Regions from separate parts of the Streptomyces sp. WAC07094 genome, predicted to be linked through region 2. Evidence: riboswitches for the same ligand, from Rfam matches in the RefSeq annotation. Region 2 holds a riboswitch; each other region holds the start of a gene.
What was found. Region 2 has a riboswitch for thiamine pyrophosphate ahead of RCR19_RS05150 (cytosine permease). Riboswitches for the same ligand answer to the same signal wherever they lie in the genome.
Positions count from the first base shown of each region.

Region 1: another riboswitch for thiamine pyrophosphate. It lies ahead of RCR19_RS10930 (thiamine ABC transporter substrate-binding protein); the one in region 2 lies ahead of RCR19_RS05150 (cytosine permease).
Region 3: another riboswitch for thiamine pyrophosphate. It lies ahead of thiO (glycine oxidase ThiO); the one in region 2 lies ahead of RCR19_RS05150 (cytosine permease).

Region 1 covers NZ_JAVMJZ010000001.1:2,511,802-2,517,161, reverse strand. Annotated here, with positions in the region: gene RCR19_RS10950 (GntR family transcriptional regulator) at 1-44, shown strand, start outside; gene RCR19_RS10945 (ABC transporter ATP-binding protein) at 22-948, shown strand; gene RCR19_RS10940 (hypothetical protein) at 945-1,871, shown strand; gene rlmN (23S rRNA (adenine(2503)-C(2))-methyltransferase RlmN) at 2,104-3,210, shown strand; TPP riboswitch at 3,243-3,348, shown strand; gene RCR19_RS10930 (thiamine ABC transporter substrate-binding protein) at 3,433-4,512, shown strand; gene RCR19_RS10925 (iron ABC transporter permease) at 4,569-5,360, shown strand, end outside.
Region 2 covers NZ_JAVMJZ010000001.1:1,145,755-1,151,114, forward strand. Annotated here, with positions in the region: gene helR (RNA polymerase recycling motor ATPase HelR) at 1-220, shown strand, start outside; gene RCR19_RS05130 (thiolase family protein) at 309-1,496, opposite strand; gene RCR19_RS05135 (WhiB family transcriptional regulator) at 1,654-1,911, shown strand; gene RCR19_RS05140 (DNA starvation/stationary phase protection protein) at 1,908-2,390, shown strand; gene RCR19_RS05145 (DUF3140 domain-containing protein) at 2,466-2,744, shown strand; TPP riboswitch at 3,016-3,110, shown strand; gene RCR19_RS05150 (cytosine permease) at 3,102-4,496, shown strand; gene thiD (bifunctional hydroxymethylpyrimidine kinase/phosphomethylpyrimidine kinase) at 4,493-5,290, shown strand.
Region 3 covers NZ_JAVMJZ010000001.1:6,119,702-6,125,061, forward strand. Annotated here, with positions in the region: gene pknB (Stk1 family PASTA domain-containing Ser/Thr kinase) at 1-588, opposite strand, end outside; gene RCR19_RS27070 (thiazole synthase) at 705-1,499, opposite strand; gene thiS (sulfur carrier protein ThiS) at 1,502-1,702, opposite strand; gene thiO (glycine oxidase ThiO) at 1,699-2,862, opposite strand; TPP riboswitch at 2,861-2,972, opposite strand; gene RCR19_RS27085 (hypothetical protein) at 3,024-3,374, shown strand; gene RCR19_RS27090 (FAD-dependent oxidoreductase) at 3,407-4,633, shown strand; gene RCR19_RS27095 (Rv2175c family DNA-binding protein) at 4,761-5,126, shown strand; gene thiE (thiamine phosphate synthase) at 5,237-5,360, shown strand, end outside.

The DNA of each region.
Region 1 (5,360 bases), 1.4 Mb from region 2:
TCTATCCATCGAAGGAACCCGATGTCGTATCCCCCCAGGCCTGACGCGGCGCTCGTCGCCGACGGCGTCAGCAAGAGATACCGGCGCAGGGGTCCGGACGTACTCGACGGCTGCACCTTCCACATACCCGCCGGGGTGGTCTGCGCTCTCGTCGGCCCCAACGGCGCGGGCAAGTCCACCTTGCTTGAGCTGGCGGCCGGCGTGCAGCGGACCGACAGGGGATCCCTGGAGGCGTTCGGCGGCCAGGTGTGGGCCGGGCACCCCCGTGTCGCCCATCTCGCCCAGCACCGCCCGCTGTTCCACCGGTTCACCGTCGCCGAGACACTGCGGCTCGGCGCGCGCCTGAACGTCGGAAACTGGGACGCGGAGCTGGCGACGCGCGTCGTGGATCCGGGACGGTTCCACAAGGACGACCGGATCGGCGATCTGTCCGGCGGTGAGCGCACCCGCATCGCGCTGGCCCTCGCCCTGGGCAAGCGCGCCGACCTGCTGCTGCTCGACGAGCCGATGGCGGATCTGGACGTGCTGGCCCGTCAGGAGCTGATGGGTCTGCTCATGGCCCATGTCGCCGACACCGGCACCACGGTGGTGATGTCCTCGCACATCATCTCCGAGCTGGCCGACGCCTGCGATCACCTGCTGCTGCTCGACGAGGGCACCACTCGGCTGTGCGGCGGCATCGACGAGCTCGTCGCCGCCCACGCCGTGGTCACCCTGCCGGGCGGCGCCGACCGGCTGGCCGGCCACACGGTCGTCGAAGCCCGCCCGGCCGGCCGCGGCACCAGCGCGCTGATCCGCCCCGCGGGAGCGCCGGGAGACGACTGGGAGGTCAGGCCGCCCTCGCTGGAGGAGCTGGTCCTGGCCCACCTCGCCGCGCCCGGGGTCCCCGGACTGGCCTTCCCCCCGACCCCGCCGTCCCGCCTGCATGTCAAGGAAACCGCCGCATGAGCGCCACCGCCCCCATCGCCTCCGGAACTTCCGGGATGAAGACGCCCCGGCCCGGGGGCCGTCTGCCGCTGGTGCGGATCGCCGTGCGGCAGTACTGGATTCCCCTGCTGATCCTGCTGGTGCTGGCCGGGCGCACCGCGGCCGTGCTCATCCACCACTACGACGGCTGGGCGGACGCCGTGGCGCTGCGCGACCACGTCGGGAGCCGCGCCTACCACTTCGGGCGTTACGTCGACGACGCCCACAACCAGACGGCGAAACTGCTGAGCGACGGCACCGGCGTCGCCTTCCGGCCGGCGTTGCTCGCAGCGCTGCTGACCGGTGTGCTCACCGCGCGCGAGTGGGAGAGCCGGCGTGTCGTCCTCGTCCTGACCCAGTCCATCGCTCCCCGGCGCTGGTTCACCGCCCGCTGGTCGACGTTGGCGGTGATCATCGCGGCGATGACCGTGCCCTTGGTGGTGGCGTACCGGATCAGCGCCGTGCACGCCCTCCGTCTGGACCTGCTCACCTACGGCTCCGACCGGCAGAACGCGTACTACACCATCGGCCCCGTCACCGTCGCCTACGTCGTGCTCGGCGTCGCGGCCGGCGCCCTGGCCGGCACCCTGCTGCGCCGCGCCTGGCTCGCCCTGGTCGCGGGGCCCGCGCTCGCCTGGCTGGCGGCCGCGGTCCTGGTCCGCTCCCGGGCCGTGCTGCTGCTCGACTTCCCGCTGTTCTCCAAGGTCCACGGCCTGCACCCCGGCGGTGTGCTCGGCCTGCAGTTCTACGACGCTCTGCCGGAGGACTCCTACCTGATCAACTCCCTCGAACCGGGCGACTACTGGGGCTACCAGATCGCGTCCAGCGTGCTCGTCCTCGCGCTCGCCGCCCTGTTCGGCCACGCGGCTCTGCGGGTCGTACGCCACAGAACGGCACAGCGCTGACGCGTACCGCCGGCCCGGTCGGCGCAGTGAGCGACCGGGCCGACGCGATCGCCCGCACCCGCCGGGTCGGGGTCCGGCCCGATGACCGGCGGCCGGCCGAGGAGTGATCGCCGCCGGTCCCTCTCCGGGCCGTCCGGGGCCGCTCAACGGTGACCGAAGCCGACTACTAACGACAGTCGTAGCGAACGACGGCCGCAGGTCACCCGATTGGATCTGCGACACTGATAAAGCCATGCCTAAGCCCGGAGAACTCATTTTCGCCGCGCCGCGCGGAGCCAAGACGCCGCCGCGGCACCTTGCCGACCTCACGCCCACCGAGCGCAAGGAGGCGGTCGCCGCGATCGGTGAGAAGCCGTTCCGCGCCAAACAGCTCTCGCAGCACTACTTCGGCCGGTACGCGCACGACCCCGATCAGTGGACGGACATCCCCGCCTCCGCCCGGGCGGGGTTGCAGGAGGCGCTGCTTCCCGAGCTGATGACCGTCGTACGGCATCTGTCGACCGACGAGGACACGACCCGCAAGACGCTGTGGCGGCTGTTCGACGGCACCCTCGTCGAGTCCGTGCTCATGCGCTATCCCGACCGGGTCACCATGTGCATCAGCTCCCAGGCGGGCTGCGGCATGAACTGCCCCTTCTGTGCGACGGGCCAGGCCGGGCTGGACCGCAACCTGTCCACGGCGGAGATCGTGCACCAGATCGTGGACGGCATGCGGGCGCTGCGCGACGGAGAGATCCCCGGCGGCCCGACGAGGCTGTCCAACATCGTCTTCATGGGCATGGGCGAGCCCCTCGCCAACTACAAGCGCGTCGTCGGCGCCATCCGCGCGCTCACCGACCCCGCCCCTGACGGGCTCGGGCTCTCGCAGCGCGGTATCACCGTGTCGACCGTCGGACTGGTGCCGGCGATCCACCGCTTCGCCGACGAGGGCTTCAAGTGCCGGCTCGCCATCTCCCTGCACGCGCCGGACGACGAACTGCGCGACACCCTGGTACCCGTCAACACCCGGTGGAAGGTGCGCGAGGTCCTCGACGCCGGCTTCGACTACGTCGAGAGGTCCGGCCGCCGGCTGTCCATCGAGTACGCCCTGATCCGGGACATCAACGACCAGGCATGGCGGGGCGACCGTCTCGGCCGGCTGCTCAAGGGCAGGCCCGTCCATGTGAACCTGATCCCGCTGAACCCGACCCCCGGCTCCAAGTGGACCGCATCACGTCCCGAGGACGAGAAGGCCTTCGTCGAGGCGATTGCCGCGCACGGAGTGCCGGTGACCGTCCGGGACACCCGTGGCCAGGAGATCGACGGAGCGTGCGGGCAGCTGGCGGCCGGCGAGCGTTAGGGCGGTAGTCTGGCCCCGGTCAGTACATCTTCATATTCCGACAGGGGAGCGCCACAGCGCTGAGAGTGCGGGAGAGCCCGCAGACCCTCTGAACCTCGCCCAGGTCATTCTGGGTAGGAAGTTCGGTCTTCACTCGAGCTGTTGCGCCCTGCCCGGATCCGAAAGGTCCCGGGCAGGGCCGCGTCTCTTCCTGGACACCCCCAGGAGGAAAATTCAGTGAGCATCACCGGTAAGCGGTTCGCGGCCGCGGTCGTCGGGCTGGGCATGGTCACGTTGTCCGCGTGCGGCTCGTCCGGCTCCGCGAGCGGGAGCGGCGGCGACTCCAGGACCGTGACCCTCGTCAGCCACGACTCGTGGGCCGCCTCCAAGAGCGTCGTCTCGGCCTTCGAGCGGGAGTCCGGTTACAAGGTCAAGGTCCTCAAGGACGGCGACGCCGGGCAGGCCGTCAACAAGGCGATCCTCACCAAGGACAATCCGCAGGGCGACGTCTTCTTCGGCGTCGACAACACCCTGCTGTCGCGGGCACTCGACAACGGGCTGTTCCAGCCGTACGAGGCCAAGGGGCTCGACCAGGTGGAAGCCGGGTTCCAGCTCGACAAGGACAAGCACCGGGTGACCCCGATCGACTACGGCGACATCTGCGTCAACTACGACAAGAAGTACTTCGCCGACCACAAGCTGACCCCGCCGGCCTCCTTCGACGACCTGACGAAGCCCGCGTACAAGAACCTCCTCGTCACCGAGAACGCCTCCACGTCCTCGCCCGGCCTGGGCTTCCTGCTGGGCACGGCCGCCGAGTACGGCGCCACCGGCTGGCCGGACTACTGGAAGAAGCTCGAGGCCAACGGCGTCAAGGTGGTCGACGGCTGGGAGCAGGCGTACGACCAGGAGTTCTCCGGTTCGGCAGGGGGCAGGAAGGCGGGTGGCGACCGGCCGCTCGTCGTGTCGTACGCGTCCTCGCCGCCCGCCGAGGTCGTCTACGCCCAGCCGCGGCCCAAGACGGCGCCGACCGGCGTCGCGACCGGCACCTGCTTCCGTCAGATCGAGTTCGCGGGCGTGCTGAGCAACGCCCGCAACACCAAGGGCGCCAAGGCGTTCGTCGACTTCCTGATCGGCAGGACGTTCCAGGAGGACATGCCGCTCAACATGTTCGTGTACCCGGTGGTCCAGGGCGCGAAGGTGCCGGCCGAGTTCACCGAGTACGGTCCCGCGGCCACGGACCCCGAGACCATGGCCCCGGACCTGATCGCCGCCAACCGTGACCAGTGGGTCAAGTCGTGGACGTCGCTCGTACTGAAGTGAGCGAGGCCGCCGAGACGGCCCCGGGAGCCCGCGGGAGCGCGGCGCGGCTCGGGCTGATGGCCCTGCCCGTCGCGTTCTTCGCGGTCTTCTTCGCCTACCCCGTCGCCGCGATCGTCGCGCGCGGCCTGCACGTCGACGGGACCTGGCGGTTCGGGCGTCTCGCCGACGTGCTCGCCCAGCCCGACATCCGGCATGTGCTGTGGTTCACGACCTGGCAGGCGCTCGCCTCCACCGCCCTCACGCTGCTGGTCGCGCTCCCCGGCGCCTATGTCTTCGCGCGCCTGGACTTCCCCGGCAAGGACGTGCTGCGGGCCGTCGTCACGGTCCCGTTCGTGCTGCCGACCGTCGTCGTCGGCACCGCCTTCCTGGCGCTCGTCGGGCGCGGCGGACTCCTCGACGATCTGTGGGGTCTGCGGCTCGACACGACGGTATGGGCCATTCTGCTGGCCCATGTCTTCTTCAACTACGCGGTCGTGGTGCGCACGGTGGGCGGTCTGTGGGCACAGCTCGATCCGCGCCAGGAGGAGGCGGCCCGGATGCTCGGCGCCTCCCGGCTCGCGGCCTGGCGGAGGGTGACGCTGCCCGCGCTGGGCCCGGCCGTTGCGGCCGCCGCCCTGATGGTGTTCCTGTTCACCTTCACCTCGTTCGGCGTGGTGCAGATCCTCGGCGGCCCCACCTTCTCCACGCTGGAGGTGGAGATCTACCGGCAGACCTCGGAGATCTTCGACCTGTCCACGGCCGCCGTGCTCACGCTGCTCCAGTTCGCGGCGGTGGGAGCGATCCTCGTGCTGCACGCCTGGACCGTGCGCCGCCGGGAGAGCGCACTGCGGCTGGTCGACGCCTCCCTC
Region 2 (5,360 bases):
CGGGCATGCCGACGGGGTCGCCTGTGTCATCGGCGATCCCACGTTCCGGGCGACACCCCGCGTGCGGTCGCTGACCCCGGAGTTGTCGAAGGGGCTCGAGTTCGACCTGGTCGTCCTCGTCGACCCGGAGGCCTTCGGGACGGGTGTCGAGGGGGCGGTCGACCGCTATGTCGCGATGACCCGGGCGACCCAGCAGCTCGTCGTTCTCACGAGCTCCTGACGCCGGCCGGGCGGTTTCGGCGACCGCCCTCCTCCTCGGCTGCTCGGGGCCCGTCGTCCGGATGCCGGCATGATCCGGACGACAGGTCCTAAGCGCGCTCGACGAGCACCGTGCTGCCCTGGCCGACGCCCACGCACATGGTGGCGAGGCCGCGGCCGGCACCGGTGCGCCGCATGCGGTGCAGCAGGGTGGTCAGGATGCGGGCGCCCGAGCAGCCGAGCGGGTGGCCGAGGGCGATGGCGCCGCCGGTGGGGTTGACCAGGTCCGGATCGATCCCGAGGCGGTCCACGCACGCGAGGGCCTGGGCGGCGAACGCCTCGTTGAACTCGGCCTCCTGGATGTCGCCGATCGTCCAGCCGACGCGTGCGAGCGCCTTCTCGGTCGCCGGGACGGGGCCGATGCCCATGACGTCCGGGTGGACACCCGCCGAGGCCCCCGCGACATAGCGTCCGAGGGACTGCAGGCCGAGCTCGTTCAAAGCCTCCTCGCTGACCAGGAGGAGCGCGGCCGCACCGTCGTTCATGGGCGAGGCGTTGCCCGCCGTGACGGTGCCGCCCTCGCGGAACACCGGCTTGAGACGGGCGAGTTTCTCGTATGACGTGTCCTCGCGCACACCTTCGTCGGCCGTGACGGTGACACCGTCCGCCCTGGTGACGGGATGCAGCTCGGCGTCGAAGTATCCGTTCTTGCGGGCGTCGGCGGCCCGCCGGTGGCTGCGCAGGGCGAAGTCGTCCTGGCGCTCGCGGGTGATGCCGTACCGCTCGGCGACCTCTTCGGCGGTCTCGCCCATGGACAGCAGACCGTGGAGGTCCTTCATCGCCGGGTTGACCAGCCGCCAGCCGAGGCGGGTGTCCACGGTCTCCATGCGGTGGGGCAGGGCCTCGTCGGGGCGGGGCAGCACGAACGGGGCGCGGCTCATGGACTCCGAGCCGCCCGCGAGCACGATGTCGGCCTCACCGGCGGCGACGGTGCGGGCGGCCGTGGTGACCGCCTCCAGGCCGGAGGCGCACAGCCGGTTGACCGTCGCGCCCGGCACGGACTCGGGCAGTCCGGCGAGGAGGGCGGCCATGCGGGCCACGTTGCGGTTGTCCTCGCCCGCCTGGTTGGCGGCGCCCCAGTAGACGTCGTCGATGCGCGCCGGGTCCAGGGCGGGCACGTCGGCCATCAGACCGCGGATCACGGTCGCCGCGAGGTCGTCGGGCCGCACGGACGACAGAGCGCCACGCAGTCTGCCGATGGGAGTGCGGCGGGCTGCCGCGAAGTGGACGGTACGCACGACGGAACTCCTGAGCACCCTCGACGAGTAATTAGCACTGCTAGTTTTTGACTATAGAACGCCGGGCCGCCACTGGGAAGAACCACCTCCTCGGTATCCCCGGATCGCCCGCCGCCCACCGGGTTTCACCCCCTGCCTCTCGGGCACCCGGGCGCCCATGGAGTGGTTGCGACACGCGGCATGTGTGGAGGAGGACCCCGATTTGTTCTTCCCGGTCGGCACGACGGGACCGGCTCTGGTGGAGGCCGCCGCCGCGAAGCGTGTGTGCCGACGCTGTCCGGTCGCCGCCGACTGCCTCGAGTGGGCACTGGACACCGGGCAGACGGCGGGCGTCTGGGGAGGCACCGACGAGCGGGAACGCGCCGCACTGCTCCGGTCCAGAAAGCGACGCATGACAAGGAGAAGCGCACGATGACCGTGGTGCACAGCGCCCTTCCCGAGTCCGCACGTGCCATCACCGGGGAAGCCCTGCAGGAAACCCTGGTCGACCTGGTCGGGCTCTCCCTCATGGCGAAGCAGGCCCACTGGAACATCGTCGGACCGAGGTTCCGATCGATCCACCTCCAACTCGACGAGGTGGTGGCCACGGCACGCTCCTACTCGGACACCGTGGCCGAACGCGCGGCCGCGCTCGGCGTCCCCCCGGACGGCAGGCCGGAGACCATCGGCTCCGCCTACGGCCTCCCGGGCGCGAAGGAGGGTTGGCTGCGCGACACCGACGTCGTCCGGTTGATGGTCGAGTCGCTCGGGACGGCGATCGGGCGTCTGCGCAACCGGATCGACGCGACCGCGGAACCGGACCCCGTCACCCAGGACCTGCTGATCGGGCTCACCGCAGAACTGGAGAAGCAGCGCTGGATGTTCGAGGCGGAGAACTGGCCGCGGGAGGACTGAGCGGACGGGCGCACGTACGGACACGAGCACGTACGGAGCGGAGGGTGGCCCGCGAGGGCGAGAGGGGAGTTCACGATGGCCGACGCCCTGGAGACGGACGCGCTGTGGGACGAGTTCCAGGAGGTGGTGAACATGACGTCCCAGGAACTCGCGGCCTGGCTGCGGGTCCAGGACGCCGACGAGGACACGGGATCCCCCGGCAGAGCGGACGGCCCCAGCGGCCCCCGCGTCGTCGCCATCCTGCAGAAGCGGCGCATGGACCTCACCGACGACGACATCCGGGTCATGCGCGAGGTGGTGGAGAAGGTGACGCTCGCGCAGGACCGCCGGAGGGGTCGGCGATCGTCGCGGTGAAGGCGGCCGTGCCCACGGGACAGCGGTCCGGGAACGCCGGTGCAGCCCGTCGCGGACACCGAATCCGGCACCGCGGGCCGGGCGTTGACGGGTGCCGCGCTCGCCAGGAAGGCGGCCCGGTCCGTCCCGGGCACGCCGCACGAGCCACTCGGGCCGGAGGGACCGGCCCGCACGGGCGGCGCTACGCCGCAAGGCTCCGACAGGCCGCCACCGCATCCGGTGGCGGCCCTTGTGTATGGCACATCCGGCGGCTCGGGTTAGTCTTGCCGCCGTACCGGACACGGGGTGCCCCATTCGCGGGCTGAGATCACACCCGTTGAACCTGAACCAGTTCGTACTGGCGGAGGGATGTCTTTCATGCCATTGGCGCATGTCTCCGGCGGGCTGCCCGCCGACGGCCGACGGACCGTCTTCGACGGACGGATGCCCACCGCTCCCGGGGATCTCAGGGTCGAGGGACACGGCATCGAACCGGTCCCCGAGAGCAATCGCTACGGCGGCGCGGGCCGGCTGTTCACGGTGTGGTTCGCCCCCAATCTGACCATGACCGGTGTCTTCACGGGCACCATCGGCATCACGCTCGGCCTCGACTTCGGCACGGCGCTCGTCGCCGTGGTGCTGGGCACGGTGCTGGGTGCCGTCCCCACGGCCTACCTCGGCACCTGGGGAAGCCGCACCGGCGCGGGCCAGCTCCCGCTCGCCCGGCTCGCGTTCGGACGCGCGGTGGTGCTGCCCGGAGCCCTGCAATGGCTGTCCTCGGTCGCCTGGGACGCACTGATCGGCCTGTTCGGCGGGGACGCGCTCGCACGCCTGTGCGGCTGGCCGTTCTGGCTGGGAGTGCTGGTCATGATGCTGGGGCAGGGCGCGCTCGGGGTGCTCGGTTACGAGGCGATCCATCGTCTCCAGATCGTCATGACCTTCGTCCTCGCGGCCGCCTTCGCGCTGATCGCCGTACGGATGCCGGCCGACGTCCACCCCGCTCTGACGGGCAGTGCACACGGCGCGGACCGGGCGGGCGCGTTCGTACTGACCAGCACGATCGCCTTGAGCCTGACCTTGTCCTGGGCCCCGTACGCCAGCGACTTCAGCCGCTATCTGCCGAGCACCACGTCCCGGACCAGGATGTTCTGGCACACACTGCTCGGTCTGGTGGTGTCCTTCCTGGCCGTGCAGCTCCTCGGCCTGTGGGGCGCCTCGGCGCTCACCGACCAGACGGCCGCCGGGGTGGACCGGCTGCTCGGCGGAGGCGCGCCGGGCGCGTTCGGGCTGCTGGCGGTGGCGCTGGCGGCCCTGTGCAGCAACGCCATGAACGACTACAGCGGCTCACTGGCGCTGCAGACCATCGGACTGCGCATACCGCGCCCGGTGGCGGCCGCCCTCGCCGCCGCTCTCGGATTCCCGCTGGTGCTGTGGATGCACGCGGCCGACACCACCGCCCGCTTCCAGAACGTGCTGCTGTTCGTCGGCTACTGGATCCCCGGGTTCGTGGCGATCGTGGTCGTCGACTGGCTCGTACGGCGCGGCACGGTGGCCGATCTCGCCGCCGAGACGGCCCGGCCGCGGTCGGTGTGGCCGCCGCTGCTCGCCTTCGCCGGCGCCTTCGCCGCAGCGGTGCCCTTCATGGACACGGGCCTGTACGTGGGTCCGGTGGCCCGTGCGCTGCACGGCGCCGACGTCTCGTACTACGTGGCGTTCCTGGTGGCCCTCGCGGTGTACGCCCCGCTGCGCGTCCGACAGGAGGGCCGCGCATGACCGCGCCGCCGCGCGTCCTGACCATCGCCGGCTCCGACTCCGGGGGCGGCGCCGGGATCCAGGCCGATCTCAAGACCATGCTGGCCCTGGGCGCCCACGGCATGAGCGTGGTCACCGCGGTCACCGCGCAGAACTCCGTCGGGGTGCAGGGCGCCTGGGAATTGCCGGTGGCGGCGGTGCGCGCCCAGTACCGCAGCGTGGTCGACGACATCGGCGTCCAGGCGGTGAAGACCGGGATGCTCGCCTCGCCCCGCCTGGTCACCGTGGTGGCCGAACTGCTCGCGGACGTGGGGGTCCCGGTCGTGGTGGACCCGGTGAGCGTCTCCAAGCACGGGGACCGGCTGCTCGCCGACGACGCGCTGGACGCGGTGCGCACCAGGCTGCTGCCGCGCGCGACGGTGACCACGCCGAACCTGGACGAGGTCGCGGAGCTGACCGGCATCGCGGTGACCGACGAGGAGGGCATGCGCCGCGCGTCCGCGGAGCTGCTCTCGTACGGGCCCCGATGGGTGCTGGTGAAGGGCGGGCATCTGCCCGGTGCTGCCGTCGACCTGCTGACCGACGGCCGCGAGGAGCACTGGCTGCGGGCCCCCCGCCACGACAACCGGCACACCCACGGCACGGGCTGCACCCTCGCCTCGGCGGTCGCGGTGGGGCTCGCACAGGGTCTGACGGTGCCGCAGGCCGTTCGGCAGGCCAAGGAGTACGTCACCGAGGCCATCGCGGCGGGCTTCGCCCTGGGGGCCGGCATCGGTCCGGTGGACCACGGATGGCGACTGCGGGCGGGTGGGTGACGGCGACACCGCACCGTCATCCGGGGCGCTGCGCGTCGAGCGATGCCGTCCGACCTGGTGTGATGGAAGG
Region 3 (5,360 bases), 5.0 Mb from region 2:
CCGGGGGTCGGCCGTGCCGTGCTCGATCTGCTCCGGGGCCAGATAGGAGACCGTGCCGAGGACGGCGCCCGTCGTGCTGGTGACGGTGTTCACGGCCCGTACGAGCCCGAAGTCGGCCACCTTGACCCGGCCGTCGTCCCCTATGAGGACGTTCTCCGGCTTCATGTCGCGATGCACGAATCCGGCGCGGTGGGCGGCGCCCAGGGCGGCGAGCACCGGCTCGAGGATGTCCAGGGCGGCGCGCGGTTGCAGCGCCCCGCGCTCGCGCAGCACGTCGCGCAGGGTGCAGCCGGCGACGTACTCCATGGCCAGATAGACGTAGGAGCCGTCGGCGCCCTGGTCGAAGACCTGCACCACGTTCGGGTGCGCGAGGCGCGCGACTGACTTGGCCTCGCGTATGAAGCGCTCGACGAACGAGCCGTCGGCGGCCAGCGCCGGATGCATCACCTTCAGTGCCAGGACGCGGTCGAGGCGGGTGTCCACGGCCCGGTAGACCGTGGCCATCCCGCCGACCGCGATACGGGCGTCGATGCGGTAGCGGCCGTCGAGCACATGCCCGACGAGAGGGTCGTGAAGGGTCGTATCCACGCAGGTGAGTCTACGAGGGCATAACGACCCGCCCGACGGATACGGCCGAGCCGGGGTGCGACTGCAGCCGACCTGTGACGCTCGCCGCACCTGTACGGGGCCGTGTGCGCCGGTCCTCAGAAGGCAGGCCGCTCCGGGTCCAGACGGGCGACGCCCTCCGTGGGGGACGACGCCTGAGCGAAGTGCCGACGGGGGATGCGGCCCGCCCTGAGCGCGAGCCGCCCCGCGTCCACCGCGTGCCGCATCGCTTCCGCCATCAGCACCGGTTCCTGGGCCCGGGTGACCGCCGTGGCGAGCATCACACCCGCGCACCCCAGCTCCATCGCGAACGCCACGTCCGACGCCGTACCCGCTCCCGCGTCCAGGACGACCGGCACACGCGCCTGCTCCACGATCAGCTGGAAGTTGTGCGGGTTGCGGATGCCGAGCCCGGAGCCGATCGGCGAGCCCAGCGGCATGATCGCCGCGCAGCCGACGTCCTCCAGCTTCCGGGCGAGGACGGGGTCGTCGTTCGTGTACGGCAGCACCGTGAAACCGTCGTCGACCAGTGTCTCCGCCGCGTCCAGCAGCTCGATGGGGTCGGGCAGCAGGGTCCGCTCGTCGGCGATGACCTCCAGCTTGACGAGGTCCGTGCCGAGCGCCTCACGGGCGAGACGGGCGGTGAGCACGGCCTCGCCCGCGGTGAAGCACCCCGCGGTGTTGGGCAGCACCCGGATGTCCAGCTTCTCGAGCACGGAGAGGACCGATCCGTGCACCGAGGCGTCGACGCGCCGCATGGCGACCGTCGTCAGCTCCGTGCCGGACGCCACCAGTGCCCGTTCGAGCACATCCAGGCTCGGCGCACCGCCGGTGCCCATGATCAGCCGGGACGAGTAGGTCGTACCACCGAGGACGAAGGGGTCGTCGGCCATGGTCAGCCTCCTTGGACGGCGGTGAGGATCTCGACACGGTCCCCCTCGCAGAGGTGCGTCGAGGGCCACTGCGTGCGCGGGACGACGGTTTCGTTGAGGGCGGCGGCCACGCCCGAGGGGGCCGTGGTCAGGATCCGGACCACGGCGTCGAGCGCGGTGTCGGGGGCGATGCGGTGGGGCTCGCCGTTGACCGAGATGTTCATGCGGGCTGCTCCGTGAGTGCCGCGGCGAACCGCGTGGGGGTGAAGGGGCGGGCTTCGTCGGGAAGCTCGCCCGTGGTCAGGACGTGGGCCATGACGTCGCCGGTGACGGGGGTGAGCAGGACGCCGTTGCGGTAGTGCCCGGTGGCCAGCAGCAGGCCGTCCAGCTTCGTGGGCCCGAGCAGCGGCGCGTTGTCCGGGGAGCCCGGGCGCAGACCGGCACGGGTCTCGGTGAGCGGCAGTTCGGTGATGCCGGGGACCAGCTCGTGCGCGTCCCGCAGCAACTCGTAGACACCGCCCGCGGTGACCGCCGTGTTCCAGCCGAGCTCCTCGCTGGTGGCGCCGACGACCAGCTCCCCGTTCTCGCGCGGGACCAGGTAGACATGGCTGCCGCGGACGACGGCACGCACGGTACGGCTCAGGAACGGCGCGTACCGCTCGGGCACGGTCAGCCGCAGCACCTGGCCCTTCACCGGCCGCACGGGAGGCAGGACCTCGTCCGGGACGCCCGCGAGCCGTCCGCTCAGGCTGCCGGCGGCCAGGACCACCTGCCCGGCGGCGAGGTCGTCGCCGTCGGCGGTCCGGACGCCTGCGGCACGGTCGCGCGCCACCGTCAGCCGTTCGGCCCACGTCCGGTGGAAGACGACCCCGGCCCGCTCGCAGGCGAGGACCAGGGCCGCGGCCAGCCGGCGCGGGTCGATCTGGTGGTCTCCGTCGACCCTCAGACCGCCGCGCACACCGGGCGCGAGCATCGGCTCCAGGCGACGGCACTCGCGTCCGTTCAGCCACTCCGCCGCGAGGCCGGACCGCTGCTGAAGCGCGTGCAGTTCCCGCAGGTGGGCACGGTCGTCGGCGTCCAGCGCCACCGCCAGCGTGCCGCACCGGCGGTAGCCGAGGTCCCGGCCGGACGCCTCGGCGAGCTCGTCGGCGAAGTCGGGGTAGCGACGGGCGGACTCGAGGTTCAGGCCGAGCAGCGTCTGCTCCCCGTAGTGCAGTTCGGTGACGGCCGCGAGCATCCCGGCGGCCACCTGGGCGGCACCACCGCCCGGCTCGGGATCCACCACGGCGGTGGAGAGCCCGTGCAGGGCCGCCCGCCAGGCGGTCACCAGCCCGATGATTCCGCCCCCGACCACGAGGACGTCGGATGTGGGTGTAGGAGACATGGGCGTCGAGCCCCCTCCCTTCGCCGGCATGACCCGGATCAGGTTCGTACGGTCGGAGGCCGCCAGCCTCCCTCTCAGCCCGGTGCGTCCGGGCTCCCGCGAGTGCTTTACCTTGGCCACCCTATCCGGTGCCGTTTGCCTCAGTAAGGGAGCCTCCGTACATGGTCCCATCGCTCGAAGGACTGACCTTCGCCCCTGTGGCGGACCAGGCACCCGGACAGGTCGGGACCGGCACCCGGTTCACCTACCACGAGCAGGACGGCGGGATCTGGGCCGAATACGCGGGTGGCGACGTCGTACGCGGCCGTTTGGTGGGTACACGAAGCGGTGACCGCCTCGACTTCCGGTACGTCCAGCTCACGCACGACGGGATCACGTCGTCCGGGCACTGCGAGTCCCGGATCGTGGAGCTTCCCGACGGGCGGTTGAGGCTGGAGGAGTCGTGGCAATGGGAGTCGCGAACGGGCGACGGGACGAGCATTGTGGAAGAGGTCACCCGGCACGCACGCTGACTGACGGTTTGTCAGTTGTCTATGGTGATCAGGTGAGCGAGCAGACGCAGGCGCGGAGCGATTCGGCACGGCGGGTCGTCGTCGTGGGCGCGGGCATGGCCGGGGTGCAGACCGCGGTCGCCCTGCGGGAACAGGGCTTCGGGGGCCGGGTGACGCTGATCGGCGCGGAACCCCACCCGCCGTACGACAGACCGCCGTTGTCCAAGGCCGTGCTGCTCGGAAAGGCCGACGGCTCCGCCTTCGACGTCGACTTCGAGGCCCTGGACATCGGGTTGCGGCTGGGCTGCGAAGTGCTCGGCGTGCGCCCCGACGACCACGAGCTGGACACCACCGAGGGTCCCGTGCCGTACGACGTCCTGGTCCTCGCGACCGGAGCGGAGCCGATCCGGCTGCCCGGCACCGAGGGTGTGCCCGGCGTGCATCTGCTGCGCACGCTGGACGACGCCGAGCGGCTGCGGCCGGTCCTCGCCGAGCAGCACGACGTCGTGGTCGTGGGTGCCGGCTGGATCGGCGCGGAGTTCGCCACCGCCGCGCGCGAGGCGGGCTGCGCGGTCACCGTGGTGGAGGCCGCCGACCGGCCGCTCGCCGGGGCGCTGCCCGAGGACGTGGCCGCGCCGATGACGGCCTGGTACGCGGACAGCGGCGCCGATCTTCGCATCCACGCGCGCGTGGAGCGCATCGAGCCCGGGGCCGTGGTGCTCGACGACGGTTCGCGGGTGCCCGCGGGTGCGGTGGTCGTGGGCATCGGGGCCCGTCCGGCGACGCGATGGCTCGCCGAGTCGGGCATCGCCCTCGGGGTACACGGCGAGGTGCTGGCCGACGACCATCTGCGCACCTCGCTGCCCGACGTGTACGCGGTCGGCGACTGCGCCTCCTTCCCGTCGGGCCGCTACGAGGAGCGTCTGCTGGTCCATCACTGGGACAACGCCCTCCAGGGCCCGCGCACGGTGGCCGCGAACATCATCGGTGAGACGCCGATGGCGTACGACCCGGTGCCGTACTTCTGGTCCGAGCAGTTCGGTCGTTTCGTCCAGTATGTGGGTCACCACGCGGCCGCCGACACCACGGTGTGGCGCGGCGACCCCGAGGGCGCGGCCTGGGCCGTCTGCTGGCTGCGCGGGGGGCGCCTGGTCGGTCTTCTGGCCGTGGGCCGCCCCCGTGACCTGGCCCAGGGACGCCGTCTGATCGAGGCGGGCACCCCGATGGATCCCGAACTCCTGTCCGACCCGTCGCGCCCGCTGAAGGAGGCCACAGCGTGACCGTGTCCGGCGGTCCGTGCGAAGCCCCAGGTGAGAGGGCTTCCGTATCCACCGCAGGGGGCAATCGCGCCCCCGGTGGAGGCGCCCCGCTTTCCGACTGTCGGTCCGGGATGGCACGCTTGATCCCGTGACCGAGATTGACGCAAAGATCGATGCTCTCGTCCCTGCCTGGCTCACCCTCCCCGACATCGCCGAATCACTCGGCGTCGAGGTGACCCGGGTACGGCAGCTGGTCAAGGAGGGCCAGCTCATCGCCGTACGCCGTGGTGAGAACCGTGCACTGCACGTCCCCGCCGCCTTCATCGACGGGGACAAGGTCGTCAAGGGCCTGTTTGGCACCTTGACGCTGCTGCGGGACGACGGCTTCACGGTCGAAGAGATGATCGAGTGGCTCTTCACCCCGGACCCGACCCTGCCCGGCACCCCTGCGCAGGCTCTGAGCGAGAATCGCGGCACGGAGGTGAAGCGCCGCGCGCAGGCGCTCGCCGTCTGACCCGATCCGAGAACAACCGTCCGGCGTACGGGCCGCGGTCCCCGGGCCACGGCCCCTGGGCGAGCGTGCCCACCGCGGCCCGTACGCCACCGACCACGGGGGGACCCACCGTGCCCGACACAGGCCGCACCGCCCGGCTCGCCGACGCCCGCGTCTACCTGTGCACGGACGCCCGCAAGCGGCAGGGCGACCTCGTCGAGTTTCTCGACGCGGTCCTCTCCGGCGGCGTCGACA